3 regions of the Ruegeria sp. BF8 genome follow, and region 1 is predicted to be linked to each of the others. Evidence: riboswitches for the same ligand, from Rfam matches in the RefSeq annotation. Region 1 holds a riboswitch; each other region holds the start of a gene.

What was found. A riboswitch is a leader RNA that binds a small molecule or an ion and turns the genes downstream of it on or off. The one in region 1 is predicted to bind cobalamin.
Region 2: another riboswitch for cobalamin. It lies ahead of ACR0LD_RS13290 (hypothetical protein); the one in region 1 lies ahead of ACR0LD_RS01835 (CbtB domain-containing protein).
Region 3: another riboswitch for cobalamin. It lies ahead of ACR0LD_RS15005 (DUF1636 family protein); the one in region 1 lies ahead of ACR0LD_RS01835 (CbtB domain-containing protein).

Annotation. Positions count from the first base shown of each region.
Region 1 covers NZ_JBQFTL010000001.1:380,258-383,510, reverse strand. The annotation lists gene cobA (uroporphyrinogen-III C-methyltransferase) at 1-242, shown strand, start outside; gene cobF (precorrin-6A synthase (deacetylating)) at 235-978, shown strand; cobalamin riboswitch at 1,022-1,230, shown strand; gene ACR0LD_RS01835 (CbtB domain-containing protein) at 1,267-1,437, shown strand; gene ACR0LD_RS01830 (CbtA family protein) at 1,442-2,140, shown strand; gene ACR0LD_RS01825 (hypothetical protein) at 2,205-2,699, shown strand; gene ACR0LD_RS01820 (DUF1636 family protein) at 2,687-3,031, opposite strand; gene ACR0LD_RS01815 (DUF302 domain-containing protein) at 3,176-3,253, shown strand, end outside.
Region 2 covers NZ_JBQFTL010000003.1:539,246-542,498, reverse strand. The annotation lists gene ACR0LD_RS13300 (alpha/beta hydrolase family protein) at 1-133, opposite strand, end outside; gene ACR0LD_RS13295 (TetR/AcrR family transcriptional regulator) at 257-790, shown strand; cobalamin riboswitch at 819-1,036, shown strand; gene ACR0LD_RS13290 (hypothetical protein) at 1,123-1,530, shown strand; gene ACR0LD_RS13285 (protein-tyrosine phosphatase family protein) at 1,534-2,037, opposite strand; gene ACR0LD_RS13280 (DNA polymerase III subunit gamma/tau) at 2,193-3,253, shown strand, end outside.
Region 3 covers NZ_JBQFTL010000004.1:274,293-277,545, forward strand. The annotation lists gene ACR0LD_RS14995 (ABC transporter substrate-binding protein) at 1-722, opposite strand, end outside; gene ACR0LD_RS15000 (ABC transporter ATP-binding protein) at 719-1,525, opposite strand; gene ACR0LD_RS15005 (DUF1636 family protein) at 1,522-1,920, opposite strand; cobalamin riboswitch at 2,024-2,231, opposite strand; gene ACR0LD_RS15010 (hypothetical protein) at 2,877-3,176, shown strand.

The sequences.
Region 1 (3,253 bases):
ACCCGGGTGCGACGACGGTGGTGTTCATGGGCAAGCGCACCTTTCCACTGCTAGCCGGCGCGCTGCACGCGCATGGGCTGCCGCTGGATACCCCCGCGCTGATGGCCGAGTCGGTCTCGACGCCTGAGCAGTCGCTGCACCGGTCCACCGTCGGTGCCTTGGCCGAGCGCCTGGGTTCCGAGATCGGCACCGCGCCAGCGCTGATCCTTTATGGTCCGCTGGCGGAGTTCGACGATGATTGATCTGGTCTTGATCGGGATCGGCACCGGCAACCCGGACCACGTGACCTTTCAGGGCGCGCAGGCGATCCGCGCGGCCGATCTGATCCTGATCCCGCGCAAGGGCGCCAACAAGGCCGATCTGGCCGGCGTGCGCGAGGAAATCATCCGCAAGGTCACCGGCACACCGCCCCAAATCGCCTATTTCGACATCCCCGAGCGCCGGTCGCAAGATGGCTACCTGCGCGGCGTGGATGAATGGCACGACGCGATCGCCCTGCGCTGGCAGGAGGCGATGGCCCGGCACCCCGACGCGCGCACCGTCGCCCTGCTGATCTGGGGCGACCCGTCGCTCTATGACAGTTCGCTGCGAATCGCGGCGCGGCTGGACCCGCAGCCGAACACCACGGTGATCCCCGGCATCACGGCGCTGCAGGCGCTGACGGCGGCCCATGCCATGCCAATCAACGAGATCGGCGCGCCTTATCTGGTCACCACCGGCCGGCGCATCCGCGACGAGGGCTGGCCCAGCGACGCCGATACGGTTGCGGTGATGCTGGATGGCGAATGTTCGTTCCAGATGCTGGACATGGCCGATTTTGACATCTGGTGGGGGGCTTACGTGGGTATGCCCGAGCAGACCCTGATCAAAGGTCCGCTGGCCGATGTGGCCGATGAGATCCTGCGCACCCGCACCGAGGCCCGCGCCTGGCACGGGTGGATCATGGATATCTATGTTCTGAAAAAGCGCGGGAATTGACGCGAAAGGTCGCAAATGGCGATTGCGCCACAGCGGCATTCACGTCTAAATGGACGGGTCTGGTCCTGCCGGAGACATCCGGATGCTAAGAGGGAATTTGGTGCGGCCTGCGCGCAGGTCAAATCCGAAGCCGCCCCCGCGACTGTAAGCGGTGAGCCCTGTTCAACCAGCCACTCCCGATCCGTTCGGGGGGAAGGCGAACAGAGGCGCTGACCCGCAAGCCAGGAGACCTGCCAGGCGAACAATGAAACACCGGCCGTCGGGTGCGGCGGCACAGGAGGACAGAAAATGACGACACAAACGCAAACCGCATCAACGGCACGCGCTGGCATTCTTTCGGCAGTGTTCGCGGCAGCTCTGGGCCTGGGGATCATCACCCTGGCCGGTCACGTTCAGGCATCGGCGCTGCATGACGCCGCCCATGACGTGCGCCACGCAACCGGCTTCCCCTGCCACTAAACCAATGTTCAGTCGCATTCTGACCAGCGCGTTGTTCGCTGGTGCTGCAGCCGGGTTGATCGTCGCCCTGCTGCAGTTGGTATTCGTGCAGCCCGTGTTGCTGCATGCTGAACTGTATGAATCCGGAGAGCTGGTGCATTTCGGAGCCGAGGCCGTCTCGGCCCATCCCGAGCTGCCGGGCATGTTCTCGGACCTGACCCGCGACGGGTTGAGCGTGGTGTTCACCATGCTGACCTATACCGGCTATGCGCTGGTTCTGGTCGCCCTGATGTCGCTGGCCGAGGCGCAAGGCCACCCGGTTGACGGGCGCACGGGCGTGCTATGGGGGCTTGCCGGTTTCATCGCCTTTCACCTGGCGCCGGGCTTCACCCTGGCCCCCGAGGTTCCGGGCGTTGCAGCAGCCGATGTGTTTGCGCGGCAGATCTGGTGGTGGGCAACCGTCGCGGCCGCTGGTGTGGCCATGTGGCTGATCGCCTTTGGCGGCGGCATCGTCAGCTATCTGGTTGCGGCCGTGCTGCTGATGGCCCCGCACCTGATCGGCGCGCCGGAACCCGACGTGTTCACCGGGCCGGTTCCGACCGAGATCGGGGCCCTGTTCGCCGCACGCGCCTTCGGAGTGGGCCTTGTGGCCTGGGTGCTGCTGGGTTCGTTTGCCGGGTATTTCTGGCAAAGCGAGGGCAAGCGCGTCGAAGCCGCGGCCTGATCCCCGAAATCCCACGACCCGCCGGCGCTCAACCGGCAGGTCATTTGCTTTTCAAGGAAACACGATGACACGCTCGCTTGCTCTTTTCGCGATCGGTCTGGTCTTTGGCGGGGGCGCCGGGTTCGTGCTGGCCGCGGCCAACGGCGTCACCTTCGACGGCCACGACCATGCCGACCCCGCCCAACATGGCGGCCATCACGCCGAGGCCATGGCCCATGACCATAGCACCGCCATCAACCTGCCCGCCGGACCGGACGCGCCGGGGCTGGAGATCGCCGTCTCCCCCGACCCGATGGCGGGTTGGAACCTGCATGTGATGCCAAAAAACTTCCGCTTCTCGCCGGAGAACGCCTCGCTGGACAACAAGCCCGGCGAAGGCCATGCGCATGTCTATGTAAACGGCGTCAAGCTGGCCCGGCTTTATGGCAACTGGATGCACATTTCGGACCTGCCCAAGGGCGACACTACCATCGAGGTCTCGCTGAACGCCAACAGCCACAGCCCGCTGGCCGTGGATGGGGTGCCGGTCAGCGCCTCGGTCACGGTTCAGGTGGACTGAAACGCGGGGATCCGCGCCCGCAGACACAAGCGAAGCCGCCCGCACGGCCGGGCGTCTTCGATCCAGCCATTCGGGCTGTTCAGAATGGTCCGGCAGGTCGCCGCAATGTCATCGGCATCGGCAACCGGATCGATCCCCGAAAACACGTAGGACGCCAGGCTTTCCCCCTGCATCGCCACCACGGTCGGCTCGTCGCAGCCGCTGAAACAGGCGTGCTCGGCGATCTCGATCTGCCCGTCCAGTCCCGCAGCGCGCAGGGCGTCCGATACGGCCTGACGCTCGGCCGGCAAGTCGCGCTCGCCCGCGCAGCTGCTGCAGATCAAAACACGCATGCCACTCGCCTGCCTTTTCCGTTTCACACTGTCGCTTGTGCGGGTTTCGCACCCCCGGCGCAAGCCCGCCACCCACGATATTGTGACTGTACGCACCCGGGAATTCGGGAAGACTTGGGCCAACCACGACCTGGAGAGCCCGTGATGAAACATCTTGTGTTTTTCCTCGGCCTGCTGGCGCTTCCCGCGCTGGCGGCCGATATCGAACCCCGGCCGGGTTGG
Region 2 (3,253 bases), on a different contig from region 1:
CTCCCGTTGCGCCGTTCAGCACAACAACGGTTTGCGGCTCGACCGCCGGAGTGTAAAGCCGCGCCGCCAGCTGGGTCTGGCCCGACGGAAACTTAAAGTCTTCCACGTCAACCGCGTGCTGCGAATCCAACATCTTTGCCTCCAAACACTCTGGACCGATCGGTCTAATACTTTGTGTCTGGACCAATTGGTCTAGGCCTGTCAATATTTGGCCTGCATGACCCAACGTCCACCAAACACCAAAGATCGCCTGATCGTGACTGCCGCCCGACTGTTCCAGCGCTCGGGCTATAACGGTGTCGGTCTGGCGGAATTGCTGGCCGAAGCGCAAGCCCCCAAGGGTTCGCTTTATCACCATTTTCCAAAGGGCAAGCCGGATCTGGCCCTGGCGGCGGCCAGTTGGGCCTCGGACGGGATGTTGAGCATGATCGCTGCGGCATTCGACGACGCCGCGGATTTTCGCGACGGGGTCACCACCCTGTGCCACAAGATCGCGAAGCTGTTCGACACCTCGGCCCAATGGGAGACCTGCCCGATCGCCGCCACCCTGTTCGAAAGCCCCGACAACCGCGCGTTTCGGGAACATGCCGACCGTCTGTATGAAAGCTGGATCATCGAAGTTCGAAACCACGCCGCGCGGTTCGGAGTTTCCGACCCTGAAAATGCTGCGGACACCCTGTTCATCGTGATGCAAGGCGGCTGGCAATTGGCCCGTGCCCGCAGGGATTCGAATGTGCTGCGCAGACTGCCTGATCTGTTCCCTTGGAACTCACTCCGGCAACCGGGCTGAAACCGTCTTGACTCGATCCCGGATACACCGCTAGCGATGAGTGGATGGTTCCCGTGCCGTTTCGGTCCGGGATGAAAAGGGAACACGGTGCGGTCCAACCCGGAACTCCGGAGCGGACCAAGGCCGCGACTGCCCCCGCAACTGTAGGCGGAGAGCGATGCCTAAATACCACTGACCGCAAGGTTGGGAAGGTCGGCAAAGCAAAGACCCGCAAGTCAGGAGACCTGCCATCAAACGTGAAACCGAAACTCGGACGGGGTGTCCGGGCAGGGTCTGGCCTTGAAACCGGCGTCTGTCCAAATCCACCTCGCCCAGCGCGCGGAGGGCGCAACATGATTTGGAAGACCGATACCCATGAATTCGCGGCAACCATCTGCCAGCGCACCGGAAAGACCTGCCCGGCATTGGCGCGCATGGCACGGGCCATCGCGCAGGCAATGGCGACGGCGCAGGCCGCTACATCCCCCGACTTCCAAGTGGAAGGCAGTAGCGAACTGGCCCATTGCGAACATGGCTGCACGGCGCGGTTCGATGCACGTCCCGAACGGATCCGCGTGTATTGCGGAGCGGCCGCCGACATCCCGTCCGACTGCCTTGATACCTACGCCGACATGCTGTTTGACGACCAGAGCGACGCCCTGCCTGCGCAGGTCATCAGTGATCGACCCTGTGCGATGCTGCAGGCCACGGCGATCATGCCCGTGGTCAGGGCCGAGCGCGAGTTCCGCGCAACCGCCTGAATGTCAGGTCGCCAGTGCCTCGCGCGCTGGGGCGACGGCCCAGTCCATCTGAGCATCAGTCTCAACCGCGCAGGGGCGTACGGCCCGCAGGCGTTTCAGGGCCTGTTCCGGCTGCTCGCCGCTCTCGATCATCAAGCGCAGAACAACCATGCCAGACCGCCCACAACCGCCCCGGCAGTGGACCAGTACCCGCCCGCCGCCCGACAGCGCATGGCGGGCGGCGGCGCTGACTTCGGGCCATCGGCCGGATATCTCGGTCGACGGCGCCGAGAAGTCGGCGACCGGAAGATGCGCCCACCGACAAGCGCGCCGATGAATGTCACAGCCCAATTCGCCCGCACCCACAGAAACCAGTTCGGCAAGGGTTGTCATCGAAATCACCAGCCCCGGCGCCCAGGCTGAAATCAGGTCCAGGTCTCCCTCATAGTCGCCGCCACCGCCGGGAACCGAGGTCAGGGCCAGCGTACCGCCGCCCACCTGCAATGCATGAACCACAAGATTTGTCATCAGACGTTCCCCCCGAAACTGGCTGATTGAACTTGATCCGCGCAGTATGCCTCACACCGCGCGCTCGCCAAAGCGAAAAACCTGCACCGGTGCTGTGGACGCGGGGCACCTGGAACTCTACCCTGCATCGTCAGTACGAATCCGTCAGAGCAGACATGACCACACAGTCCAGCCCCGCCTATCAGGTTCTCGCCCGAAAATACCGCCCGGAAACCTTTGCCGACCTGGTCGGTCAGGATGCCATGGTGCGCACGCTGAAAAACGCGTTCGAGGCGGACCGGATCGCGCAGGCCTTCATCATGACCGGCATCCGCGGCACCGGCAAGACGACCACGGCCCGGATCATCGCCAAGGGCATGAACTGCATCGGACCCGACGGCAATGGCGGCCCAACGACCGAACCCTGCGGCCAGTGCGAGCATTGCGTGGCCATCATGGAAGGTCGCCATGTGGACGTGCTGGAAATGGACGCCGCCAGCCGCACCGGCGTGAACGACATCCGAGAGATCATCGACAGCGTGCGCTATCGCGCCGCCAGCGCGCGGTACAAGATCTACATCATCGACGAAGTCCACATGCTGTCGACCAGCGCCTTCAACGCGCTGTTGAAAACGCTGGAGGAACCGCCCGAGCATGTGAAATTCATCTTCGCCACGACCGAGATCCGCAAGGTTCCGGTCACCGTGCTGTCGCGCTGCCAACGGTTCGACCTGCGCCGGATCGAGCCCGAAGTGATGATCGGCCTGCTGCGCAAGATCGCCACCGCCGAGGGCGCGGAAATCTCGGATGACGCGCTGGCACTGATCACCCGCGCCGCCGAAGGCTCGGCCCGGGATGCGACCTCGCTGCTGGATCAGGCAATCAGCCATGGTGCCGGCGAAACCACCGCCGACCAGGTGCGCGCGATGCTGGGACTGGCCGACCGGGGCCGCGTGCTGGACCTGATGGACATGATCGTGCGCGGCGATGCGGCCGGGGCCCTGACCGAACTGGGCGCGCAATATGCCGAGGGCGCCGACCCGCTGGCGGTGTTGCGCGATCTGGCCGAAATCACGCATTGGGTCTCGGTGGTGAAGATCACCCCCGACGCAGCCGAAGATCCCACCGTCTCGTCCGATGAACGCACCCGCGGCCAGCAGATGGCCGAGGCGCTGCCGATGCGGGCGCTGACCCGGATGTGGCAGATGCTGCTGAAGGCACTAGAGGAAGTCTCGGC
Region 3 (3,253 bases), on a different contig from region 1:
ACTTCCTCCCAGGTGACGGTCGCCCAGCTTTTCTCGAAATCATCCATGATGTTGACGCCGCCTGCGGCCTCGATCAGAGCGGTCGGCATGGCATAGCGGCCGGCAGTGAACGGCGTATCCTCGCCGCTGTCATAGACAAAGACACGCAGCGGTTCGTCCGAAGGATTCAGGCTGAATGTGATCTCAGCAAGTTCGGCCTTATATCCCTGGACCAGCTTTTGCGCCCTGTCTTCGACACCGAAGATACGACCGAGGTTCAGAAGATCGTTGTACATGTCGCTCATGCTGGCTTTGGGCTTGTCGCCGATATGGATGCAGCTTTCAGTCAGTTCGTAGACTTTGATCCCGAAAGGTTCGAGCGTCTCTGGCGTCACCTCGCCACCCACTTTCATCCCGTAGTTCCAGCCCGCGAAATAGAAATCGGCATCTGCGCCGACCAGCACCTCTTTGCTGGGATACTTGGCCGACAGCTCGGGCAGCTGCTGCACTCCGGCGCGCATGTCCTCGTCCAACGTCTTCCAGCCGGAAATGCCGGTATATCCCACCATTCGGTCGGCCAGGCCCAGCACCAGCATCATTTCCGTCAGGTTCACGTCGTTCGAGATCGCCGCCTTGGGCGGTTCGTCAAAGGTGACGGTTCGATTGCAACTTTGCATGGTGGTTTCCGCGATCGCGGTATTGGCGGCCAAAGCCAAGCCCAGGACTAGGGTGGTCGGTTTCATTCCAAGCTTCCTTCTGGTTGGGGATTGGGGAGTTGATAGGTCAGGTGAGGTTTGTGACTGAGGCTGAGTTGCTCTTGCCGGGCGGTGACATCGAACGTGTCAGAGACAAGCCTGTCACTCAGCACTGTCTGGGTTGGGCCAAAGCCGCAGGGTCGACCGTTCTTCAGAATCAGAACACGGTCGCAGACATCGGCGGCCAGGTTCAGATCGTGCAGCGAGGTGACGATCGTCAGGTCGAGGTCCCGGATCAGCCGCAACACCTCTAGCTGGTTGCGGATGTCCAGGTGGTTGGTAGGCTCGTCCAGCACAAGAATCCGGGGCTCTTGGGCAAGGGCGCGGGCGACCATCACACGCTGACGCTCGCCGCCGGACAGAGTGGCCAGCCCACGGTCGGCAAACCCGTGCAGATCCATTCGGTGAAGCGCGGACTCGATGATCTGGTGGTCACGACTGCCGGGCGTGGACAGGCCTAACCGGTGCGGCACACGTCCCAACGCCACGACGTCGCGCACGGTCAGCGCGAAATCCGAGGGCTGCTCCTGCAGCACGGCGGCAACCTGACGCGCCAGCGCCCGGGGGGCCATTCTTTTGACGGACACGCCGTCCACCAGAATGTCGCCCGAGGACGGACGGTGATAGCCGTAGATCATCCGCAGAAGGGTTGTCTTGCCGGCACCGTTCGGCCCCACAACCCCCATGACCTGCCCGCGCATCAGCGCAAAACTGGTCTCGTGCAGCACCAACGGCGCTCGTTTTCGCGGCGCCCAGGTGACGGTATCCACCGACAGCAAAGGCGCGCTCATGAGGCGCAATCCGCATTTTCCGAAGACGCAGCCATCGCGGCTGGAATGCGGGCCAGCGTCGCGTGGCGAAGCCCGGCCGGGCGGTCGACCGAGCTGCACCATCCATCGCGCAACTGCTGGTACAGCCGGGCGAATTCCACCAATGCCCCGGTCTCTTCAGACGTCAGGCCGCCAAACAGGTAAGATGCCTTGCCCGGCGCGTGATAGGCGACGGTACAGGGTCGGGTGCACCCGGCCATGCAGGCCGCACCGGAAACGTCAAAACCTGCCAAACCGTCGTCTTCGGCCAGCGCGGCGCGCAATCGTCCGATCAGGTCAGGCCCGGGGCGTACGGCTGCGCCCTTGGGTCGGCAAGATAGGCAAACCGTGATGTGATGTGTTGATTGTCGGCTCACTTCGCCCTCCGCGAAATCGCGGGACGGAAAGGGAACCAGTCATGTCAGCGGCGCAAGCCGAAAATGCCATCTTGGCCTCCTTCCGGGACACCCCGCCCGGGTTGAGTTGCGTTTGATGATGGCAGGTCTCCTGACTCGCGATGTATGGCTTGCCCCGCCTTCCCAGACCTATCGGCCCAGTGGCATCCGGGGGTCGCACACCGCCTACAGTTGCGGGGGCAGTCACGGAATTGGCGTCAGAACGGCGCCGCACCGTATTCCCTTTTGCCCGACCGCCGAAACGATCGGGAACCATCAGCGCAAATCTCATCCATGAGTCGGGTTGCACTGTCAACGACGTTCTGGGCGGGTGCGTAATGGAGGTATCCAGGCGACCCTTCGGCACCACCTGAGCGACAGACCGGGCCGCGAATCACGTCGTTTTGACCAACTGGATTAAGATAGCTCGGAAGGTCCCGAAACACGGCGGCGCAAGCGGGCCGACTGCCAAGCCTCCGTGAGCGGCCTCGCCTTTTCCCTTTGAATGCAGAAGCCTATCGTTGGAAAGCGTACAAAATTTACGCGCGGAAAAATCATTGATTTATCCTGTGATTGATTCAAACATACGAATTCGACACAACTTTAGCTTTACCTCCGTTGTTGTCGCTGTCGCCCGTTTCGTCGGGCCCTTCCGACTGCTGGAGTGAGTGCTGGCGGTCGGAAGGCATTTTACGAAGATCAGCGTTGGGAGGACGCAGTGCCGGGATTAAATTTACGAACCCTTCCGCGAAAGTTCGCACCGGTTTTTACCCATAATGTCATAACATCAGCACGCTTTGTTCACGGTCCCGGGGATCGGCAGAATATCTGTCTGCCAGCCATGTCATTGGCCGCAAAATCGGGGACCGCTTAGACGTGAGCGCGCAAAATAAGACCACCTATTCCAAAAGTATCAACAAATCTGTGAGGAGAAGAAAATGATTAACAAAGCTATGATGATTTCAGGCGCGACGTGTTTCGTACTGCTAGCGGCGTGTGACGACACCAGCACGTCAAGCGCACCTGCCGAACTGACCCCCGCCCAACAGGCGTGTCTGCGAGACGTGGCCAAAACAACAAACAATTCGCAAGTGGTCGTGCTCTCATCCGCGTTCAGCGAGGCTGGAACACAAGTTACCGTTGGGGTTGGAGAGGATCGGGCTCCGTGGAATTGTATTGCCTACAGTGATGGCGCGACAGCTGGTATCGAGTTCCTGGGCGACGAAGGCGCGTTGTGACCGGTTTGATGCGTAGCCGAAATCGGCTGCGCAGCACTGGCTTGATACGCTGAGGTCCGGCTTGGTCTGCAGAATAA